DNA from 4 places in the Sodalis sp. C49 genome. Region 3 is predicted to be linked to each of the others. Evidence: predicted binding sites of a transcription regulator. Region 3 holds the regulator's gene; each other region holds the start of a gene.
What was found. The regulator PurR, encoded in region 3, represses purine synthesis genes. The targets are predictions, from matches to a motif close to CANGCAAACGTTTGCNTG.

Region 1 (5,975 bases), 2.7 Mb from region 3:
GCAGCCTGTTTTCGCTGGCGACCCTGACCGGCTGGGGGCTGATATGGCTATTGCTGCGTGAGCGCCAATTGGGCGGCACTATTATCCTGGCCGATGCCCATATCCGCTATCTCACCCCGGTGACCGGCCGGCCCTGCGCCGTGGCGGATCTGGGTTCGCTGAGCGGCGATCTCGATCGCCTGGCGCGCGGACGCAAGGCGCGGGTACAGCTTGAGGTCGAGTTGTTCGGCAATGAAGATAAAGGCGCCATATTCAAAGGCGTTTACCTGGTATTGCCGCCAGCGCCGGACAAGCCGCTGGAGCGCGGCGGCTCCCAGGCCGGCTAATATGGGCAAAAAGTGGGCATGAGGGACAAGTCATGCCGTTTACGGCGCTGCCGGCGCCAGTTCTCCGTTGACCATGGTTTGATCCACCGTTTGGCCCTGTACGTTCAGCGCATGCAGCCTGCCGTTCAGGGTGGGTTTAAACGGCGCGTTGGCGGGCATTTTCCCGGCCAGCGTGAGCTGCGTATTGCCGTTGCCCGGCAAGGGCGCCACGGGCCAGCCCCAGCGCTGCAGTATGTTTAACGGCACCGCCCGTCCGTTAAGATTCAGGGTAAATCCCCGTTCGCCCTGCTGGTTGATCACCGCCGTGGCCTCAAACAGCCCCTCGCCGGCAAAGGCGCTCAGTTCGGTGACGGCGATCCTGCCCTGGTCGGCGGTTAACGCCAGCGACGGGCGCCGGACATCGATTTTATTAAAGGTGGCGTCGCTGCCGTTAAGGGTCAGGCTGCCGGACCAGATGCCCCATTGATGATCCCGCGCCAATACCAGGTTTTTGCCATAGCCGTCCAGCGCGGTGATTTGAAATGGAAACGCGGGATTAATATCTATCAGCAGATTGCGGTTGGCGGTAAATTTGTTCACCTGCACGTCGGCCAGCCACGAGGGCAGGGGTTGCAGCCAACTGTCCAGCCATTGCCCGGGCAAGGTATATTCCAGCCCAGCCACCATGAATTCGTCCAATTCCAGACGCTGGCCGTCCCGCAGCCAGCGACCCGAGGTGCGCATCAGTCCCCCCTGCCAGCGCCCGCTGAACTGGCGTATTTCGATGCCCTGCGGCGACAGGGTCATATTGGCTATGGGATCGTTTAAATGCACGGCGCCGTTAATCAGGTCGCTGGCGTTAAACGACAGGCTACCGTCATCCGACGACCAGTCGCCATCCTGAAAGGTAATATTGCGCAGGGTTAAATCCAGATCGCTAAAGGCCCAGTTCTTGCCTTCCATACGCGCATCAATTAAATCGAAGCGATGGATGGTGATTTTAGGCACCTCCGATAGCTGGCGCAGAAACTCATCCAGGCTTTGCGTGGTCTGCATGCGTACATTGCTCAGGCGCAGGTTATCCACCTGCCAGGCGCCGTCTTCGTCCCGCCGCGCATTGCCGGTTAATTCCCCCTGGGATAAATCGGCGCCCAGATTATCCAGCCGCAGCTGGTTATTATTGATTTCGCCCTGCACCAGGACGTTTTCCGCCGGGATGCCGTTAAGGGTGAGGGAACGGGCGCTGATCTGGAAACGGGCGTTACGCCCCAAGGGAAAGCCGGTCTGCGGTTGCCAGGGAGTGATGCCGGCATTGACGTTTTGACCGTTCAGCTCCCAGCCGCCGTAAGGGGACTGGATGGCCATGCCATTGAGCTGCAGCACATCCGCCTGCAGCGGGAATGCCAGCGAGGCGGGGTCCAGGTTTAGGGTGCCGTCCTGCAGCTGGATGCGGTAGAAGTGATAGGGATCGGTGAATTGGCGGATGCTGAATCCGGCCACCAGCCGTTTGGCCACAAGCGTAGCCCGGCGTTCTTTTTGCCCGAAAGAGATGTTGTCGAAATAAATGTCGCCCGGATCGGACCAGTTGTGGGTGATCTTATTAAACGATAATTGGTAGCCGGTATGCTGGGTGACTAACCGGCTAACCCAGCCGGCGCCCCAGGTGGTTTGCAGCAACACGTAGATCAGGATAATTATCAATAGCACTATCAAAAGTATTGATAATAAGAGTTTCCCAATAAATTTCATTGCTCAAATCCATAGCTGTCATAAAGGTTACCCAGTTTATGCCGTAATTAACGGGGCTTCTCAATAGCCAATGTGCTTCAGACAAAAAAAAGCCGCCGTATTGATACGGCGACCGCAAAAAAATGATAGCTAACTAATTAATTATGTTCCGGCGGGAACAATAAATTCAAGATGATGGCGGTAATGCCGCCGGCGGCAATGCCGGAGGACATCAGGGTCTTCAGCCACTGCGGCGCGAACTGCAAAATCAGCGGCTGCTGCGACACGCCCAGCCCTACCGCCAACGATAGGGCGATAATCATAATGGCGCGGCGATTAAGCCGTTCACGGGATACGATACGTACGCCGGACGCGGCGATGGTGCCGAACATGACGATAGTCGCGCCGCCCAGCACCGGCTCGGGAATATGCTGTACAAAGCCGCTGACCACCGGAAACAGCCCCAGCGCAATCAGCATCAGCGACACCACAAAACCAACATAACGGCTGGCGACGCCGGTCAGTTGGATGACGCCGTTATTTTGACCGAAACAGGAGTTTGGGAAAGTGTTGAACACGGCCGACAGCATTGAATTCAGGCCGTTGGCCAGCACGCCGCCTTTCAGGCGCCGCATATAGATGGGGCCGCGTACCGGCTGTTCCGAGACGTCGGAGGTGGCGGTAATATCGCCGATGGTCTCCAGCGAAGTGACCATAAATACCAGCATCAGCGGGATAAGCAGATCCCAGTCAAAACCCAGGCCGTAATACAGCGGGGTCGGCACCATGATTATGGATTGCGCCGGCGCGGGAGCGGTCTGCGGCAACATGCCCATCATCCAGGCCGCCAGATAGCCCACCGCCATGGCGATCACCAGCGAGGCGACCCGCAGATAGGGATTGCGCTGACGATTGAGCAGGATGATGACCAGCAGCACCACGCCCGCCAGCATCAGGTTTTTCGGCGCGCCGAAGGTATGATCGCCCATGGCGGCGAAACCGCCGCCGATGGAAGTCAGGCCGACCTGGATCAGGGAAATGCCGATAATCATCACCACGATACCCGATACTAGCGGCGTAATGATGCGCCGGGCCAGGTGCAGTACGCGGGATAATAAAATTTCCGTGCAGGACGCCACCATCAGCGTGCCGAACAGGGCCGCCATCATCGTGGGCACATCGGCGCCGCCGTTTTTCAGCGCCAGGCCGCCCATGATAAGCGGCGTGACAAAGTTAAAGCTGGTGCCCTGGATGGACAGCAGGCCCGATCCCACCGGTCCCCAGGTCTTGATTTGCAGCAGTGAGGCCAGGCCGGAGGCAAACAGCGACATGCTGATAATATGCTGCGTGTCCTGCGCCGGGAGCCCCAGCGCCTGGCAGATTAACAGGCCGGGCGTAATCACGGCGACAAACATGGCCAGCAGATGCTGGCAGGCGGCAAACAGGGTTTCCGCCAGCGGCGGACGATCGTCGAGGTGATAAATCAGCTCGCTTTTGGCAACGGGAATCGGCGCGTCATCAACGTCAGTGGCTGGCATGGTCATGGGGGGAAACATTCCTGGGCGGCAAAGGAGGCATTTTAATCATCCTGTTTTTAAAAGCAAACGATTGCTCGCGACCTGCGCCCGCGCCGGTTGATATAGGTCAATGCCGGCGCAGATTTCAGGCCGGCGCCCCGGGTGCCGATGCCGGCAGGAGGGAACAAGAGGGAATACTTATGGCTCAGGCGTTGGTATAGCGCACGCGCTCCGGCATCCAGCGCTCAATCAGCGCCTGGGCGGCGGCGGGATAGTGTTGGTGGATATGGCGCGCCAGCCGCTGGACTTCCGGGATCATGGCCTGGTCGCGCAGCAGATCGGCCACTTTGAATTCCGCGTTGCCGGTCTGGCGCGTGCCCAGCAATTCCCCGGGGCCGCGGATCTCCAGATCTTGTTGCGCGATGATAAAACCGTCGTTGGTATCCCGCAGCACCTGTAGACGCCGCTGCGCGGTTTTGCTCAGGGGCGATTTATAGAGCAGCACACAGTGCGAGGCCACCGCGCCGCGTCCCACGCGGCCGCGCAGCTGATGCAGCTGCGCCAGTCCCAGGCGTTCCGGGTTCTCGATAATCATCAGGCTGGCGTTGGGCACATCGACGCCAACCTCAATAACGGTGGTCGCCACCAGCAAGTGAACCTCACCGGCCTTGAATGCCTGCATAATCTGCTGTTTTTCCTGTGATTTCATGCGCCCATGCACCATCCCGACGGTCAGTTCCGGCAGGGCGGCGGCGAGCCCCTCCCAGGTGGCCTGCGCCGCCTGGGCTTCCAGCAGATCGGATTCCTCGATGATGGTGCAGACCCAATAGGCCTGGCGCTGCTCCTGTAAGCAGGCTTGGCGCACCCGCTGGATGACATCTTCGCGCCGGGTGTCGGGAATGGCCACCGTGGTCACGGGCGTGCGGCCGGGGGGCAGCTCATCGATAACCGAGGTATCCAGATCGGCGTAGGCGGTCATGGCGAGCGTGCGCGGGATGGGGGTGGCGGTCATGATGAGCTGGTGGGGATGGAACCCCTGCGCCAGGCCCTTCTCCCATAATGCCAGGCGCTGATGCACGCCAAAGCGGTGCTGCTCGTCGATAATCACCAGCGCCAGCCCCGAGAATTGCACCTGTTCCTGGAAAATGGCATGGGTACCCACCACCATCGCCACCCTGCCGGCGGCGATGGCATCTTGCTGGGCAATACGCGCCTTGCCTTTTTGTTTGCCGGCCAGCCAGCCCACCTCAATGCCCAATGGCTCAAACCAGTTGCGAAACGTTTGCGCATGCTGCTCGGCCAGCAGTTCGGTGGGCGCCATCAAGGCCACCTGCTTGCCCTGGGCAATGGCTCGCAGCGCCGCCAGGGCCGCCACCAGGGTTTTACCCGAGCCGACGTCGCCCTGCACCAGACGCATCATCGGCACGGGTAGAGCCAGGTCGCTCTCGATTTCCGTCGCCACCCGTTGCTGGGCGCCGGTGGGCGCGAAGGGCAGCCGGCCGAGGAATTGCTGCTTGAGATGATGATCGGCGGTCAGCGCCAGCGCCAGCTCCTTGCGTACCCCAGCCCGCACCGCCAGCATACTGAGATTATGGGCCAGCAGCTCCTCCAGGATCAGCCGCCGTTGCGCCGGGTGTTTGCCCAGCTCCAGATCGGCGAGCGAAATGTCCGGCGCCGGACGGTGCAGAGTGCGCAGGGCGTCGGGCAGGCTTATCAGGCCCCGGCTCAGCTCCGGCGGCAGCAGCTCGGCAATCGGACAGGTATCAAGCAGGGTCAGCGCCTGGTCTGTCAGGCTGCGCAACGTCGCCTGGCGCACGCCTTCGGTGGTGGGATAGACGGGAGTTAACGACGGCGCGAGGGTGACGTCGTCATGATCGCCGAGCACATGATATTCAGGATGGATAATTTCGGCGCCCTGCTGGCCGCGGCGGATTTCGCCATAGGCGGTAACGCGCCGGCCGGGAGCCAGGCTATTTTTCATCGCGGCGTTAAAGTTGAAAAACCGCAGGGTCATCATGCCGCTGTCGTCGCGCATGCGGCAGGTCAACATGCGCCGCCGGCCAAAGCTGATATCGCAGGCCAGCACCTCGCCCTGCACGGTGACAAACATGCCGGGCAGCGCATCGCCAATGGGGTAGAGACGGGTGCGATCCTCGTAGCGCGAGGGCAGATGCAGCAGCAGGTCCTGCAGGTTTTCCAGGCCAAGCCGCGCAAGCCTTGCCGACTGGGCGGGGCCGACCCCTGAAAGCGAACTCAGCGGTATGGCATTCAGCAGACGGCCTTCCATCATTCAGCACTCCGTGGCAGGTAAACTGGCCCGCAATGGCGGAACGGCCATGATGTCGCGCCGGTTGGCGGCCAGGTTGTTAGTTGCGGTTACGGGTGACCCGGATGACATCCGGCATAACGCGTATTTTACGCATAA
Region 2 (5,975 bases), 1.2 Mb from region 3:
TGAGCGGGATGGTTTGCAGTAGCGGCGGGCGTTCATCAACACCGATGGCGCGACGGGTCATGTTGAGTTTCCTTAAAGTGAGAAGCAAAAAAAAGCCGGCCTGCCGGCCGGCTTGATTTTATTTGGTGCCAAAGAGTTTATCGCCCGCATCGCCGAGGCCCGGCATAATATAGCCGTGCTCGTTAAGCCCCTTGTCGATGGCCGCGGTATACAGCTCGACATCGGGATGGGCTTTTTCCAGCGCCGCGATACCTTCGGGCGCCGCCACCAGGACCAATATCTTGATACTCTTGCAGCCGGCCTTCTTCAGTAGGTCGATGGTGGCGATCATCGAGCCGCCGGTGGCCAGCATCGGGTCGACCACCAGCGCCATGCGCTCGTCTATGCTCGAGGCCAGCTTCTGGAAATAAGGCACCGGCTCCAGGGTGGTTTCATCGCGATACATGCCGACCACGCTGATACGCGCGCTGGGCACGTTCTCCAACACGCCGTCCATCATGCCCAGGCCCGCGCGCAGGATAGGCACCACGGTGATCTTCTTGCCCTTGATTTGTTCAATTTCCACCGGACCGCACCATCCCTCGATGGTGACCTTTTCAGTTTCCAGATCGGCGGTTGCTACGTAGGTCAGTAAACTTCCCACTTCAGAGGCCAATTCACGAAAACGCTTGGTGCTGATATCATTTTCACGCATCAAACCTAATTTATGTTTCACAAGCGGGTGCTTTACCTCAACGATCTTCATCATTATTCTCCCCAAGTAGCATTAATTGCGCAAAAAAATCGCGAGATTATAACCCCTTTTATTTACTGCGCCATACGAAAATAGCTGATCCTGATCAACCGTTAAGCGAAATAAAGGCTGGACAACAAAAGCCGGGAGGGCGTTTGACATCACCACTCGCAAACGATTGCCCACGCTGTTAGAATTGCCTGCGCCAGAATACAAGCCAACATACCATCTCCGTGGGGATCTTGCAGTGACCGATAAAACCTCTCTCAGCTATAAAGACGCAGGCGTGGATATTGATGCCGGCAACGCCTTGGTAGACCGCATCAAAGGTGTGGTGAAACAGACAAAACGTCCGGAAGTCATGGGCGGGCTGGGTGGGTTCGGCGCGCTATGCGCCCTGCCGCAGAAATACCGCGAACCCATCCTGGTATCCGGCACCGACGGCGTCGGCACCAAGCTGCGTCTGGCGATGGATTTAAAACGTCACGATACCATCGGCATCGATCTGGTGGCGATGTGTGTCAACGATCTGGTGGTGCAGGGCGCCGAGCCGCTGTTCTTCCTGGACTATTTCGCCACCGGCAAACTGGATGTGGATACCGCGGCGGCGGTGATTACCGGCATTGCCGAAGGCTGTAAACAGTCCGGCTGCGCCCTGGTCGGCGGCGAAACGGCGGAAATGCCCGGCATGTATCATGGCGAGGATTATGACGTGGCGGGTTTTTGCGTCGGCGTGGTGGAAAAATCGGAAATCATCGACGGCAGCAAGGTACAGGCCGGTGATACTCTGCTGGCCCTGGCCTCAAGCGGCCCGCATTCCAACGGGTATTCCCTGGTGCGTAAGATCCTTGAGTTCAGCCAGACCGACCCGCTCACCACCCAACTGGACGGCAAGCCCCTGGCCGATCACCTGCTTGAGCCGACGCGCATTTATGTTAAGGCGCTGCTGGAGCTTATCGCGCAAACCGAGATCCACGCCATCGCCCACCTCACCGGCGGCGGTTTTTGGGAAAACATCCCCCGGGTATTGCCGGCGGACACGCAGGCGGTCATCGACGAGGGCAGTTGGCAATGGCCGGCGGTATTCGGCTGGCTGCAGCAGGCCGGCAACGTCAGCCGCCATGAAATGTACCGCACCTTTAACTGCGGCGTCGGCATGATTGTCGTGGTGCCTGCGCACAGCGCCGATCGGGCGCTGTCGTTGCTGACCGGCCTGGGCGAGACCGCCTGGAAGCTGGGCGAGATCCAGACGCTGGCCGGCGGCGAACGGGTTATTATCCGTTAATGAAAAAGCTGGTGGTGCTGATCTCGGGCGAGGGCAGCAATCTGCAGGCGGTGATCGACGCCTGCCGGCAGGAAAGAATGCCGGCACGGGTCGCGGCGGTCTTCAGCAACCGGGCCGACGCGTTAGGACTCAGGCGCGCCGCCCGCGCCGATGTGCCCGCCCGCGCGCTGCTGCCCGGCGACTATCCCGACCGCGCGTCCTTCGACCGCGCCCTATGCGAGGCCATCGACCGCTATCAGCCGGACGCGGTGATCCTGGCCGGTTATATGCGCATCCTGTCGCCGGACTTTGTCAGCCATTACGCGGGACGGATGCTGAATATCCACCCTTCCCTGCTTCCCTTGTATCCGGGCCTGCATACCCATCGCCAGGCGTTGGCCAACGGCGATCGCGAACACGGCACCTCGGTGCATTTCGTGACGGAACAGCTGGACGGCGGCCCGGTCATCCTGCAGGCGAAAGTGCCGGTCTTCCCCGGCGACACCGAGGCCGACCTGATCGCCCGGATTAAAACCCAGGAGCATGACATCTACCCACTGGTGATAAGCTGGCTGCTGGACGGCCGGCTTACGCTGCGGGAAGGCGCCGCCTGGCTGGACGGCGCGCCCCTGCCGCCGGCGGGATACGCGGCGGAATAAACGCCGCCGCGCCGCGCCATAACGCCGGCGGCAGCCACGGCGCCCGGCCGGTAAGGACGTTCACTGGGCGCCGACGCCCTTTGCCGGTAACATCGCCAGGCGAATTAGCGCAGGCGGCCGGTAATATATTCCTCGGTCTTACGCTGCGCGGGCGAGGTGAACAGCCGATCGGTGCCGGCGTATTCCACCAGCCTGCCCTGATGGATAAAGGCGGTATAATCCGATACCCGCGCGGCCTGCTGCATATTGTGGGTCACCAGCACCAGGGTGAAATGCGCTTTCAGCGAAATCATCAGTTCCTCGATGGTCAGCGTGGTGATGGGATCAAGCGCCGAGGTCGGTTCATCCAGCAGCAATACTTCCGGTTCAATGGCTATAGCCCTGGCGATGACCAGCCGCTGCTGCTGGCCGTTGGACAAGCGGAACGCATTCTCCTTCAGCCGATCTTTTACTTCATGCCATAGCGCCGCCGCGCGCAGCGCCTGCTCGGCCGCGTCGTCCAGCACCCGCCGGTCGCGAATGCCCAGCAGGCGCAGGCCGTATACCACGTTATCGTAGATGGATTTCGGAAAGGGATTGGGCCGCTGGAACACCATGCCCACCCGCCGCCGGAGCGCCACCACATCCTGCCGCGCGTCGTTGACATCCCGCCCCGCCAGGCGCACCGCGCCTTCGACGCGGCAATCATCGTTCAAATCGTTCATGCGGTTAAAACAGCGCAGCAAGGTCGATTTGCCGCAGCCGGAGGGACCGATCAGCGCGGTAATACGCTGCCGCGGGATGCGCAGGGTGATATCCTCAAGCACCGTGCGTCCGCCGTAGGAGACGCTAAGATGCTCGGTCTCCAGGACAGTCTGCTGCGGGGTAAAGCGCTGGACATCCGGCATCTGCGCAAAGAGATCGGGGGTTAGCAGGGACATAAATCACACTCCATTAAAGCGCCAGCGCGCGGTATTTTTCCCGCAGGCGGTGACGCAGGCCGATGGCCGCCAGGTTCAGCCCCACCACGATCACCACCAGCAACAGCGCCGTGGCGAAGACCAAAGGACCCGCCGCGTCGCTATCGGGACTTTGCAGCGCCATATCGTAAATCTGGAAGCCCAGATGCATAAATTTCCGCTCGGCGTGCAGATAGGGAAACACCCCGTCCAGCGGCAGCAGCGGCGCGGATTTAATGACCCCGACCAGCATCAACGGCGCGGTCTCGCCCGCCGCCCGCGCCACCGCCAGGATAAGCCCGGTGATCATCGCCGGGGCCGCGCCCGGCAGCACGACGCGCCACAGCGTTTCCGCCCGGGTGGCCCCCAGCGCCAGCGACCCATGGCGCAGCGACGGCGGAATGCGCGCCAGGCCTTCCTCGGTGGCGACGATCACCACCGGCAACGTCAGCAGGGCCAGCGTCAGCGCGGCCCACAGCAGTCCGGGGGTGCCGAAGGTCGGATTGGGCAACGCATCGGCATAAAACAGTTGGTCCAGCGTACCGCCAAGCACATAGACAAAAAAGCCCAGGCCGAACACGCCATACACAATAGAGGGCACCCCCGCCAGGTTGCCCACCGCAATACGGATTAGCCGGGTCAGCCAGCCGGACTTGGCATATTCATGCAGGTACACCGCCGCCATCACCCCGAGCGGCATCACCATCACCGACATCAGCATCACCAGCAGCAGCGTGCCGACAATGGCCGGGAAAACCCCGACCTGCGCCGGATTGTCATTGGCGTCGCGGGCGACAAAATGACCGATCTGCGTGGCCCAAAGCCTGACTTTTGCCATAAATCCCATCGCGTTGGGATACCAGGCGCGTTCGATTTCCCGCAGCGGTATCTCGCGGGTGGCGCCCCGGGCGTCACGCAGCAGCACCCGATCGCGGTCCATCTCTTTATCAATATCCGCCGCCTGGCGGGAGAGACTCTGCGCCTGGTGTTCGAGCTCACCCTGGCCGGCGCGGTACAGCGCCTGGTTGAGCGGCGTCCATAGCCCGTCTTTTTCCCATTGCTGCCGCCGGGCGGCTAACCGTTCGGCGCGCTGGCCAAGGTCGGCCTGCATCCTGGCGCGCAGTCCCGCGGCCAGCCGGCGCTGCGTGGCCATTGACGCCAGCCGCTGCTGCAGCGCCCGCGGCATATCGTCGGCGGTCAGGGGTTGCCCGTCCTCGGTCATGCCCTGCAAGAAACCATACTCCCTGCCATAGCCGCTGCGTTCCAGCACCACCAGATCCGGCGGGCGGGAACGCGCCACCACCCGATCAGCCCGCACCCGATAAAAATCCCGGGCGGCTGAGGCGCCGCCGGTGCGGATAATATAAAATTTATCCCCCTCGCCGCCGGGCGGCGCGGCGCGTTTTTCGGCGTAGATTTCGCCGATCCACGTGTCCGGCTGGCCGGACGCCGTCTCCAATTGCAATTGATACACCGGCTGCGGCCAGAACAGGCGCATGCCCTGCAGGCTGAGCAACGCCACCAGCATCAGCATGGCCAGCAGGCTGACGCTGACCGAACCGGCCGTCAGCCAGACCCATGGGCGGCCGGATTGGAACCAGTGCTTCATCCCGTCTCCCCGTCCTGTTGGCGGTAATGGGCGCGCAGGCGCAGGCGCAGCGCTTCGGCCAGGGTGTTTATCAGGAACGTAAAGATAAACAGCACCAGGGCTGTCAGCAGCAATAACCGATAGTGCCCGCTGTTAAGCGACGCCTCGGGTATCTCGATGGCGATATTGGCCGCCAGCGCGCGCAGGCCCTGGAACAGGTTGCCGTCCACGCGCGCCATGTTGCCGCTGGCCATCAGCACGATCATCGTCTCGCCGGTGGCGCGTCCGAGTCCCAGGATAAACGCCGAAAACAGGCCGGCGCCGGCGGACGGCAGGGTAACCCCCAGCAGCGTTTGCCAGGGGGTTGCGCCCAGCGCCAGCGATCCCTGGATCAACCGCGCCGGCACGTTGAACAGCGCGTCCTCCGCCAGAGAAAACATCACCGGCACCAGGGCGAAACCCATGGCGGTGCCGACCACCAGCGCGTTCAGCGGGTTAAAATCGTCTCCCAGCCAACCCGACAGGGGCTGGCCGAACAACGCCGCATCGATCCAGGGCGAAAGGCGGCACGCCAGCCAAACCACCAGCGCCACCACGGGCAGCAGCAGCAGACAGTCCCAGCCCGCGGAAAACCGGGCGCCGAGGCGGGCGGGCAACCGGCTGACCCCCCAGCCGGTCGCCAGTATCGCCAGCGGCAGCAAGAGCGGCAGCAGCAAAATGCCGCTCAGCACCCGGCTATAGTAGGGCGCCAGCCACAGAGCGGCGATCAGGCCGATAACGACGCTTGGCACCG
Region 3 (5,975 bases):
CATCAGATGGGAGGCCATCGCCACCACCGCCGGCGTATCGTTATACAGCCGGGCGATTTCCACCCGGTACAGGAAAGTGCATACCGCGGTCACGCAGGCCAGCATAACGCCCATGCCCAGGCTGGTCCAGGCGGCGACCCGCGCTTGTTCCACATCATTTTGCCCCAGGCGGAATCCGACGCGGATCGTGGCAGCGACGCCCATCGACAGCGGCAGCACGAACATCAGGGAGCTGAAGTTCAAGGCTATTTGATGTCCCGCCACCGCGACGATGCCAAGCGGCGTCACCAACAGCGCAACCACGGCGAACAGGGTAACTTCAAAGAACAGCGACAGGGCGACGGGTAAACCCAGGCCGGCCAGCCGGCGCAGCGCCGTCCAGTCGGGCCGGGAAAACCCGCCCGGCAGATGCAAATCCTGAAAGCTGCCGGCCCGGCGCATATAAAGCCACATCACCACATACATGAGCCAGTAGACGGATGCGGTGGCGATGCCGCACCCCACGCCGCCCATGGCCGGGATGCCGAATTTGCCGTAGATGAAAATGTAATTGATAGGCACGTTGGCAAGCAGGCCGAGAAAACCTATCGCCATACCGGGCTTGGTTTTGGACAGACCGTCGCATTGGCAACGCAGCACCTGGAAAAACAAATAGCCGGGCGCGCCCCACAGCAGGTAATGCAGGTAGGCGACAGCTTTTTGCGCCAGCACGGGATCGACATGGCGCATTCTCTCGATGACCAGGCGGCAGTTATACAGCACCGCCATAACCAAAATCGCCGCGGCCGCCGCCAGCCAGAATCCCTGGCGTACCTGATGGGCGATACGTTCGCGCCGCCCGGACCCGTTCAACTGCGCGATAACCGGCGTGAGGGCCAGGATCAGACCGTGGCCGAACAGGATGGTGGGCAGCCAGATGGACGTGCCGACGGCAACCGCCGCCATATCCGTCGCGCTGACGGAGCCGGACATGATGGTATCGACCACGCCCATCGACGTTTGGGCTATTTGCGCGAAAATAACCGGTATGGCCAAGGACATTAATGTACGCGCTTCCAGGAAGTACTTCTGCACGTAGGCACCTATGGTTTTATGTGTATGGAATAAGCAGGCGAAAGTTAACATAAAGGTTAAAAATCTGCGGCATAGTGTAAAGCATTTGTCCGGTTATACCAGTGCGGGACGACACAAATCCGTGCGGCGGCGGATTTGGATTTCCTGGGGAAATCGTGCACACTAGCCTGACTGATTCCAGCGGTGGTTTACAGAGGCCAAGGTTATGTTTACGGGTATTGTTCAGGGCACCGCGCCCATTGTGGCAATTGAAGAAAAAGCGAATTTTCGCACGCATTTCGTTTCCCTGCCGGCGGCGATGTTGTCCGGTCTGGAGGAGGGCGCCTCCGTGGCGCACAACGGCTGTTGCCTGACGGTAAGCGGCATTAACGGCGACGTGGTGGCGTTTGATTTGATGAAAGAGACGCTGCGGGTGACCAATCTGGGCGATCTGCAGGTGGGGGATGAGGTGAACGTAGAACGCGCCGCCACCTTTAACGCCGAGATCGGCGGACATGTGATGTCCGGGCATATCATGTGCACTGCCGAGATTGTGAAAATCGTGACGTCGGAAAATAATCGGCAGATTTGGTTCAGAATGCCGGACAAAGCGCTGATGAAATATGTCCTGTATAAAGGATATATCGGCATCGACGGCATCAGCCTGACTATCGGCGAGGTGGCGGCCGATAAATTTTGCGTGCATTTAATACCGGAAACCCTGATGCGCACCACGTTGGGTAAAAAAAGGCTGGGGCAGCGGATCAATATTGAAATCGATCCCCAGACCCAGGCGGTGGTGGATACGGTGGAGCGTGTGCTGGCGCAGCGGGAAGCGGCGATTGCCGCGACGTTAAATACCCTTTAACACGCCTGTCTTGAGTGCGGTGTTGGCGGGCCTAGCGTGCCATGGGGCACTCTGGCGGCCAGGAGATGGCCGCTTCGACCCCATCGGCGCGCTCTCCCTTTAACACGCCTGCCTTGAGTGCGGTGTTGGCGGGCCAGGCGTGCCATGGGGCGCTCTGGCGGCCAGGAGATGGCCGCATCGCCCCCATCGGCGCGCTCTCCCTTTACCACGCCTGTCTTGAGTGCGGTGTTAAAGGGCCTGGCGTGCCATGGTATTAACGGGGTACGCGAATACCGCCATCCACGCCTTCCGGGCTGAATAATACCTGCCATAAATGGATATTGCGCGCGCGGAATGCCCCCGCGCAGGCATTCAGGTAATAACTGAACATACGGTAAAAACGGTCGGAGTATTTGTTGGACAGCGCCGGCCAGGCGGCGACAAAACGTTCATACCAGGCTATGAGCGTTTTGTCGTAATCAGAGCCGAAGTTATGCCAGTCTTCCATAACAAAATGCTTTTCGCTGGCATGGGCTATCTGCTGTACCGACGGCAGGCAGCCGTTGGGAAAAATATACTTATTTATCCACGGGTCGACATTCATATCGGTGATATTCGAGCCGATGGTGTGCAGCAGGAACAGACCGTCGCGTTTCAGGTTGCGATCGATAACGTCGAAATAGGTGGCGTAATTCTTGGGGCCTACGTGTTCGAACATGCCGACTGAAACAATACGGTCAAATTGCATATCCAGATCGCGATAGTCCTGCAGCAAAATGGTGACATCCAGTCCCTCGCAGCGCGTTTGCGCCAGCTTTTGCTGCTCGGCAGAGATAGTGACGCCCTGTACCGATACGCCATAATTCCTGGCCGCGTAGGCGGCAAGCCCGCCCCAGCCGCAGCCCACGTCCAGCAGCGTCAGGCCGGGTCGCAGCTGCAGTTTTTCGCAAATCATCTTCAGCTTATCCTGCTGGGCTTCCTCGAGGGTGGTCGCCTGTTTCCAGTAGCCGCAGGAATATTGCATATAGGGATCGAGCATCTTTTCAAACAGATCGTTACCCAAATCGTAATGTTCTTTGCCCACGATCCAGGCCCTCTTTCGCGACTGGAGGTTCATCAGCCGGGCGGCGGCAATGCGTAAGGTATCTTTTAAATGATGCGGAAGTTTATTCTCCAGACCCGCCCTGAGAACACGCTGGAAAAAAATGTCCAGCCGCTCACACTCCCACCAGCCATCCATGTAACTCTCGCCCAATCCCAAAGATCCATCCTGCAATACGCGCTTAAAAAATCCCGGATTCTTGATTCGGATATCAAATGGTCTTGAACCATTGAGTTCAATACCGGCTTCAGAGAGCAATTCATGGACGATACGGTACCAATCATTATCATGAAAGCTCAGGTCTTCAACGCACGAGGAACTCATAGCTTCTCCATCACCTTTCTTCTGCAGTGCCCCGTCAGGAAAAGCACTCACCATGCCTGCGGGCTTTATAAGAATCCACGGTTATCCGTGGTGTCTGAAGTATCACCATCAACAGAGGAATATAAAGTAAACCTTAGACTGCGACTTAGCCGGGCGCTTTATAAAAGGGTGATGTCATGTTGGAAAACACGACATACTTTTATACAAATTTATTAGACAACTCGTTATAATTGTTAACGATATTGAGTATAAGCCTGCATTTTAATTTAGACAATAGCTAACGCGCTAATGTATTTCCCATTATAACTTAATGATTTCTCGCTGAAACAATAACTCTTTGCACAGAGATCATTATATGAAAAATCTTGTGTCCGAGGCGGACGGCGCTTTACATAGCAACAGACCCTGGAGGCGCCAGCCCGTTGCCCGGGCCTGGCGCGTGGCCTTAAGCGGGGAAGGGACCGTCTGCGACCGAACGGCGTTCAATCAGCGACGGATGGACTTCGATGGTTTTGGCGTTCTCGCGTTTGCTGGTAATCCTATCGAGCAGCATGGTAAGCGCCGCCTCGCCCAAATCCTCTTTAGGCTGATGGATGGTGGTCAGCGCCGGGCTGAAAAAGCACGAATTGCGCACGTTGTCGTAGCCGATGATAGAAATATCCTCAGGTACGCTCAGGCCCATTTCATTAATGGCGCACAGTGCGCCCATGGCCATAATGTCGCCGCCGCAGAAGACCGCGGTGGGACGCGGCGTTTGCGCCAGGATTTGTTTCATCGCCAGGTAGCCGGATTCAGGCTCGAAATTGCCTTGCACAATCCAGCGGTCGTTTAACGGGATGCCGGCCTCCGCCATGGCATGCAGATAGCCGCGGTGGCGGCCGCCGCCGGTGTTGCGCGCCAGCTGTCCGGGAATGGCGCCGATGGCGCGATGGCCGCGTTTAAGCAAATATTGCGTCGCCATATAACCGCCGGCAAAGGCGTTATCGATAATGGTGTCGGTAAAATCACGGCGGGCCTCACCCCAATCCATGACCACCATGGGGATATGCTGATATTCCTCAAGCATATCCAGCAGCGTTTCGGGATACTCGGCGCACATCACCAGCAGGCCGTCGACGCGCTTTTGCGCCAGCATCGCCAGATAGGCGCGCTGTTTTTCGAGATCATTGTGCGAATTGCACAATATCAGGGTATAACCGCGAGCAAAGCAATGGTGCTCAATCGCCTCGATAATTTCGGCGAAATAGGGCGCCTCGCTGGTGCTGGCGAGCAGGCCGATGGACTTGGTGCGATTGACCTTCAGGCTGCGCGCCACGGCGCTGGGTGAATAATGCAGTTGTTTAATGGCGTCCAGCACGGCAATTTGAGTGTCTTGCGCAACAAAACGGGTTTTATTGATCACATGCGAAACGGTGGTTGTCGATACATTAGCGCGTTTTGCCACATCTTTAATGGTTGCCATGCCTTTGATACTCCCGTACGCCCTGGCTGGAATAATGTCTGTCGAAGGCGCAAGCACTTTCCGACGCTGTGGAATTAACCGCTAATTTTCGTTCATCCCGCGCCAAAGTGAAAGTGTTAAATGTGGCGGCTACAGGTTGGGAGCAAGCTTTTTCATCGCTGTTATGGCAAACTGACGATAACTGCTCTGCGGGCCGGTGGATAAGGCCGGCGCCCTGGTTTACGTTAAGGAGATAGAATGGACAGCGATTTAAAAATGTCGTTACTGACCACGGTGTTCTCGCTGCTGGTGATTATTGTCTTCAGCTTTACCGCCGTCATGAACTGACACCCTCTCGGTTCAGATATAAAAAAGAGGAGCCTTGGCTCCTCTTTTTTTTCCGGCGCGCCTTCAGCGGATATTTTTCGGCGTGACCACCCGGCGGGCGCCCACGTAATGATCCTGCCAATAATCCTCACTCAGATAGCTGATACGGATATCGCTGCCGGTGCGGGGCGACTGGATAAAGCGACCATTGCCAAGATAGACGCCGACGTGATCCGCCGCGCCGCGATTGGAAATATGGAAAAAGACCAGGTCGCCGCTTTCCAGCTCGTCTTTCTTAACCGGCGCTGCGTCGCGCAGGTGGTACATTTCGTTGGCGGTGCGCGGCATATGGATGCGTACCACATCCTTGTAGGCATAATAAATCAGGCCGCTGCAGTCAAAGCCGGTATTAGGCGACATGCCGCCCCAACGGTAAGGCTTGCCCATTTGGGAGAGGAGTTTATTCATGGCGGTAAGCTTGGCGGTCTGGTAGCGTTTCTTATGGCTCTCGCTCATCTTTATCGGCTGATCGTTGGCCACCAGTTCTACCGCCGCCTGATCTTTTATCATCCGGTGCCGGCCGTAACCTTTTTTATAGCCTTTTTTCGGCGGAGTGAAGGAGGCTATTTTTTTCGTCGCCGTGGTTTTTGATGCCTTGGCAAGAGGGGACGTTTTGCTTTTCTTCGCGCCGGTTTTCGCCACCGCGGGTTCCAAAGGCCGTTTAACGCCGGCTTTTTCATGCGCCGGTTCCGGCGATTTTTTAATGCTGGCTTTTTCACTGACGGCGGGCGCGCTGGCGACAGGTTTGCTTTTCTTGGCTATTTTTACCGGTTTGCGTTTGCGCCGGTCGCCGGTTTTTGCCGCCGCTGCCTGGGATTTGC
Region 4 (5,975 bases), 1.8 Mb from region 3:
GCCGCCAGCCAGCGCCTGCTGGAACACCTGCAGGTCTGGGACGATATCGTCGCGCTGCGCGCCAATCCCTACCAGGGCATGCAGGTCTGGGACAACGACGGCTTCGGCAATATCGCCTTTGACGGTAAACAGCTGGGCTACGCCCATCTGGGCCATATCGTCGAGAACCCGGTTATCCACCAGGCGCTGTGGCGCCGGGCCGGGCAGCTGTCCGACGTGACGCTGCTGTGCCCGCGCGCGCCGCGCCAGATTGCCTGGGGCGAGAACGAAGCGTTTATCACCCTCGACGACGGCGGCATGCTGACCGCCCGGCTGGTGGTGGGCGCGGACGGCGCCAACTCCTGGCTGCGCCGCTACGCCGATATTCCGCTGACTTTCTGGGATTACCAGCATCACGCACTAGTGGCCACCGTGCGTACCGAACATCCGCACGGCGGCATTGCGCGCCAGGCCTTTCACGGCGACGGCATCCTGGCGTTCCTGCCGCTGAGCGATCCGCATCTTTGCTCCATCGTCTGGTCCCTGCCGCCCGAGATGGCGCAGTCGCTCCAAGAACAGGCGCCGGCCGGATTTAACGCGCAGCTGGCTGCGCACTTCAACCTGGCGCTGGGGTTATGCGAATTGCAAAGCGAACGGTTAACCTTTCCCCTGACCGCCCGCTATGCGCGGGATTTCGCCGCCCACCGCCTGGTGCTGGTGGGCGACGCGGCGCATACGGTCCATCCGCTGGCCGGGCAGGGGGTAAATCTCGGTTTTATGGACGTGGCGGAACTGCTGTCGGAGCTGCGCCGGCTGCAGCAGGCCGGCAAGGATATCGGCCATCATCCCTACCTGCGGCGCTATGAGCGCCGCCGCAAGCATAGCGCCGCCGTGATGCTGGCCGGCATGCAGGGGTTCCGCCAGTTGTTCGACGGCAATAACCCGCTGAAAAAATGGGTGCGCGACGCGGGACTGCGCCTGGCCGATACGGTACCCGGGGTCAAACCCCGGCTCATCCGCCAGGCCATGGGGTTAAACGATCTGCCTGCATGGCTGGAACCGGGCGCGGTTTGACTGAAATAAACTAATTTAACCCGCTATTTTGCATTATATTTTCTAATCCGATATCGGGAATAAAGTCTTTGCCCCTGACCAAAGTCAGGGTTTTTTGTTATCATATTTTGCTTTTGACGGCCGGCATTTATTGTTTGTGCGCCGTATTCGCCACTTTGCCAACATAACATGCTGATTCATGCCTATTCCCTCCGCCTGCGCCGCCCTGGCCGCAGGATAATTTAATTTATGGTTTCCCCCGGGATTCAGTGGTAACTTCTGGCAAAAGGTATCGTTTGCGCCGCCGGATTCGCTGTGGGCGTCGCGGCGTAAAATTCAATTTTACAGCTCCTGATTTGACGACAAAGAGGACGAGATGGCCCAGCTGACATCGTTGTATGAACAGCACATAGCGTGCGGCGCGAAAATGGTGGACTTCCATGGCTGGATGATGCCGCTGCACTATGGCTCCCAGCTGGAGGAGCATCACCAGGTGCGCCGCGACGCGGGCATGTTTGATGTGTCCCATATGACCATCATCGATTTAACGGGTCCGCGCACCCGCGAATACCTGCGCCACCTGCTGGCGAACGACGTGGCCAAGCTCACCGTGCCCGGCAAGGCGCTCTACAGCGGCATGCTGAACGCCTCAGGCGGCGTTATCGACGATCTGATCGTCTATTTCCTCGAAGAGACTTATTTTCGCCTGGTGGTGAATTCCGCCACCCGCGACAAAGACGTCACCTGGGTGACCGACCACGCGGCCCCCTACGGTGTGTCGGTACGGGTACGCGACGACCTGGCGCTGATTGCCGTACAGGGCCCGCGGGCGCAGGAGAAAGCGCGCACGCTGTTTACCCCCGCGCAGCAGGCGGCGGTGGCCGGGATGAAACCGTTCTTCGGCGTGCAGTCGGAGGATTTATTTATCGCCACCACCGGGTATACCGGCGAGGCGGGATTTGAAATTGCGCTGCCGAAAACCGAGGCGGAGTCCTTCTGGCGCAAACTGCTGGCGGCGGGCGTCAAACCCTGCGGCCTGGGCGCGCGCGATACGCTGCGCCTGGAAGCCGGCATGAACCTGTACGGCCAGGAAATGGATGAGCGTATTTCTCCCCTGGCGGCCAACATGGGCTGGACCATCGCCTGGCAGCCCGAGGATCGGGATTTTATCGGCCGCGAGGCGCTTGAAGCCCAGCGCCGCGCCGGCACCGACCAACTGGTCGGCCTGGTGATGACGGAAAAAGGTGTGCTGCGCAACGACCTGACGGTACACTTTACCGACGCCGACGGTAATATGAAAACGGGCGTGATAACCAGCGGTTCGTTCTCGCCCACCCTGGGTTTCAGCATTGCCCTGGCCCGCGTGCCCGCCGGTATCGGCGAGCACGCCATTGTATTAATCCGTAACCGCGAAATGCCGGTTAAGGTCACCAAACCTGGTTTTGTACGCGCCGGTAAACCGGTCGTTCAATAATTAACTTTGCAAGAGTGAGGAAGGCAATGAGCAATGTGCCGCAAGAACTAAAATATACCCCCTCCCACGAATGGGTGCGCAACGAAGGTAACGGCGTGTATACCGTCGGCATTACCGAACATGCCCAGGAACTGCTGGGCGATATGGTGTTTCTCGACCTGCCGGACGTCGGCACATCCTTCGCCGCCAGCGACGATTGCGCGGTAGCCGAATCAGTGAAAGCCGCCTCGGATATCTATGCGCCCATCGGCGGCGAGATCGTGGCGGTGAACGAAGAGCTGGAAGCGTCGCCGGAACTGGTGAACAGCGCGCCCTACACCGAGGGCTGGTTGTTCCAGATCAAGGCCGACGACGAAAGCGAGGTCGCCGGATTGCTTGACGCCGAGGCCTATGAGGCCACGCTCGACGAAGACGAATAACCACCGCCGAGACCCGGCCCCGCACGGTTAATTAGCCGTCCGGAGGCCAACAGGCGGGACAGGGCGTTGGAATACCGGCCCCTGTCCCTGCCGAGCACGTTGCCTTTCCCCGTCCCATGCCCGATGCAGGAATTGTTGTTTATGACCCAGACTCTCAGCCAGCTTGAACACCATGACGCTTTTATCAAGCGTCATATCGGCCCCAGCGCGCAGCAGCAGGCGCATATGCTGTCGGCTATCGGCGCCGCGACGCTCGACGCGTTGATTGGCCACATCGTCCCGGCCGACATCCAGCTGCCGGCGCCTCCGGCGGTCGGCGATGCGGCCACGGAATCCCAGGCGCTGGCGGAGCTCAGGGCCATGGCGGGTCTTAACCAGCGGTTTAAAACCTATATCGGCATGGGCTACAGCGCGGTGGTCACCCCGCCGGTGATCCTGCGCAACATGCTGGAAAACCCGGGCTGGTACACCGCCTATACGCCTTATCAGCCGGAGGTCGCCCAGGGGCGCCTTGAGGCCTTGCTGAATTTCCAGCAACTGACCCTCGACCTGACCGGGCTGGATATCGCCTCCGCCTCGCTGCTGGATGAAGCCACGGCGGCGGCGGAAGCCATGGCGCTGGCCAAGCGCGCCAGCAAGCTCAAACAGGCCAACGTGTTTTTTGTCGCCGACGATGTCCATCCGCAAACGCTGGACGTGGTGCGCACCCGCGCCGAGACCTTCGGTTTCGAGGTGATCACCGGCCCGGCCCCGCGCGCGCTGGAACAGCAGGGCGTCTTCGGCGTGCTGCTGCAACAGACGGGCACCACCGGCGAACTGCATGATTACCGCGCGCTGCTGGCCGAACTGAAAACCCGTCACATCATCAGCTGCGTGGCGGCCGATATGATGGCGCTGGTGCTGCTGGCGGCGCCGGGCGCGCAGGGGGCCGACGTGGTGTTCGGCTCTTCCCAGCGTTTCGGCGTGCCCATGGGCTACGGCGGCCCGCACGCGGCATTTTTCGCCGCCCGTGACGACGTCAAGCGCTCCATGCCGGGACGTATTATCGGCGTGTCCCGCGACGCGGCCGGCAGTACCGCCCTGCGCATGGCGATGCAAACCCGCGAGCAGCATATCCGCCGCGAAAAGGCCAACTCCAATATCTGCACCTCGCAGGTACTGCTGGCCAATATCGCCGGCCTGTACGCGGTCTACCACGGTCCGGAAGGATTGAAACGCATCGCCGCGCGCATCCATCGCCTGACCGCCATCCTGGCTTCCGGCCTGACGGCGGCGGGACTGACGCTGCGCCATGCCCGGTGGTTCGATACCCTCACCGTCAATGTGGCGGATAAAGACGCGGTGATAAGCCGCGCGCTGGCCCGCGGCATTAACCTGCGCGCCGACCTGGACGGGGCGGTGGGGATAACGCTTGATGAAACCACCGGCCGCGACGATCTTGCCGCGCTGTACGGCGTGGTGACCGGCGGCGACGCCGTGCTGGATATCGACGCCCTTGATCGCGCGGTCGGGGAGGTCATCCCGGCGGATCTGCTGCGCGCCACGCCCATCCTGACGCATCCGGTGTTTAACCGTTACCACAGCGAAACGGACATGATGCGTTATATGCATCAGCTGGAACGCAAGGATCTGGCGCTTAACCAGTCGATGATCCCGCTCGGCTCCTGCACCATGAAGCTGAACGCCGCCGCCGAGATGATCCCCATCACCTGGCCGGAGTTCGCCGAGCTGCATCCGTTTTGTCCCGTCGGGCAGGCGGCCGGCTACCAGCAGATGATCGCTCAACTCTCCCGCTGGCTGGTGCAGCTTACCGGCTATGACGCGCTGTGCATGCAGCCCAATTCGGGCGCGCAGGGAGAATACGCCGGCATGCTGGCCATACGCCGCTATCATGAGAGCCGCAACGAGGGCAACCGCCGTATCTGCCTGATCCCCAGCTCCGCCCACGGCACCAACCCGGCGTCCGCCCAGATGGCCGGCATGTCGGTCACCGTGGTGGCCTGCGATAAAAACGGCAATATCGATTTACACGATTTGCGCCGGAAAGCCGAACAGGCCGGCGATCAGTTGTCATGCATCATGGTGACCTACCCGTCGACCCACGGCGTATACGAAGAGACCATCCGCGAAGTCTGCCAAATCGTGCACCAGTTCGGCGGCCAGGTGTATCTGGACGGCGCCAATATGAACGCGCAGGTCGGCATCACCTCGCCGGGCTTTATCGGCGCCGACGTTTCGCACCTGAACCTGCATAAAACCTTCTGCATTCCCCACGGCGGCGGCGGCCCGGGCATGGGCCCCATCGGCGTGAAAGCGCATCTGGCGCCGTTTGTGCCGGGGCATGCCGTAGTACATATCGACGGCGTGCTGACGCGCCAGGGCGCGGTATCCGCCGCCCCGTTCGGCAGCGCCTCGATCCTGCCGATCAGCTGGATGTATATCCGCATGATGGGGGCCCAGGGACTCAAGCAGGCCAGCCAGGTGGCGATCCTGAACGCCAACTATATCGCCAGCCGGTTGCAGTCCGCGTTTCCGGTGCTGTATACCGGGCGCGACGGCCGCGTTGCCCATGAATGCATCCTGGACATCCGGCCGCTGAAGGAAGCGACCGGCATCAGCGAGATGGATATCGCCAAGCGCCTGATCGATTACGGTTTCCACGCCCCCACCATGTCTTTCCCGGTGGCGGGAACGCTGATGGTCGAGCCCACCGAATCCGAAAGCCAGGTGGAACTGGATCGCTTTATCGACGCGATGCTGGCCATCCGCGGTGAAATCGACCGGGTGGGCAGCGGCGAATGGCCGCTGGCGGACAATCCGCTGGTCAACGCGCCCCATATCGAGCGCGAGCTGACGGGCGAGTGGTCCCATCCCTACAGCCGGGAAACCGCGGCGTTTCCCGCGGGCTTCGGCAATAAATACTGGCCGAGCGTAAAACGCCTGGATGATGTGTACGGCGATCGCAATTTATTCTGCTCCTGCGTGCCGATCGACGATTATCAATAGGCGCTGACCGGCGCTGTCCCCGCTCGACGCGCCGGTATCGCACC

Region 1: a site for PurR is predicted at 3,631-3,648, ahead of ABUK12_RS16140 (nucleobase:cation symporter-2 family protein). Genes of this name have one in related genera too.
Region 2: a site for PurR is predicted at 901-918, ahead of purM (phosphoribosylformylglycinamidine cyclo-ligase). Genes of this name have one in related genera too.
Region 4: a site for PurR is predicted at 1,312-1,329, ahead of gcvT (glycine cleavage system aminomethyltransferase GcvT). Genes of this name have one in related genera too.

What each region holds. Positions count from the first base shown of each region.
Region 1 covers NZ_CP163303.1:3,586,147-3,592,121, reverse strand. The annotation lists gene fabY (fatty acid biosynthesis protein FabY) at 1-326, shown strand, start outside; gene ABUK12_RS16145 (AsmA family protein) at 366-2,054, opposite strand; gene ABUK12_RS16140 (nucleobase:cation symporter-2 family protein) at 2,192-3,571, opposite strand; gene recG (ATP-dependent DNA helicase RecG) at 3,756-5,837, opposite strand; gene spoT (bifunctional GTP diphosphokinase/guanosine-3',5'-bis pyrophosphate 3'-pyrophosphohydrolase) at 5,917-5,975, opposite strand, start outside.
Region 2 covers NZ_CP163303.1:5,178,010-5,183,984, reverse strand. The annotation lists gene uraA (uracil permease) at 1-61, opposite strand, end outside; gene upp (uracil phosphoribosyltransferase) at 119-745, opposite strand; gene purM (phosphoribosylformylglycinamidine cyclo-ligase) at 981-2,018, shown strand; gene purN (phosphoribosylglycinamide formyltransferase) at 2,018-2,656, shown strand; gene pstB (phosphate ABC transporter ATP-binding protein PstB) at 2,761-3,576, opposite strand; gene pstA (phosphate ABC transporter permease PstA) at 3,590-5,203, opposite strand; gene ABUK12_RS23450 (phosphate ABC transporter permease) at 5,200-5,975, opposite strand, start outside.
Region 3 covers NZ_CP163303.1:852,562-858,536, forward strand. The annotation lists gene ABUK12_RS03760 (MATE family efflux transporter) at 1-1,074, opposite strand, end outside; gene ABUK12_RS03765 (riboflavin synthase subunit alpha) at 1,280-1,921, shown strand; gene cfa (cyclopropane fatty acyl phospholipid synthase) at 2,175-3,326, opposite strand; gene purR (HTH-type transcriptional repressor PurR) at 3,772-4,788, opposite strand; gene ABUK12_RS03780 (YnhF family membrane protein) at 5,026-5,115, shown strand; gene ABUK12_RS03785 (NlpC/P60 family protein) at 5,179-5,975, opposite strand, start outside.
Region 4 covers NZ_CP163303.1:4,610,923-4,616,897, forward strand. The annotation lists gene ubiI (FAD-dependent 2-octaprenylphenol hydroxylase) at 1-1,053, shown strand, start outside; gene gcvT (glycine cleavage system aminomethyltransferase GcvT) at 1,409-2,506, shown strand; gene gcvH (glycine cleavage system protein GcvH) at 2,533-2,925, shown strand; gene gcvP (aminomethyl-transferring glycine dehydrogenase) at 3,067-5,931, shown strand.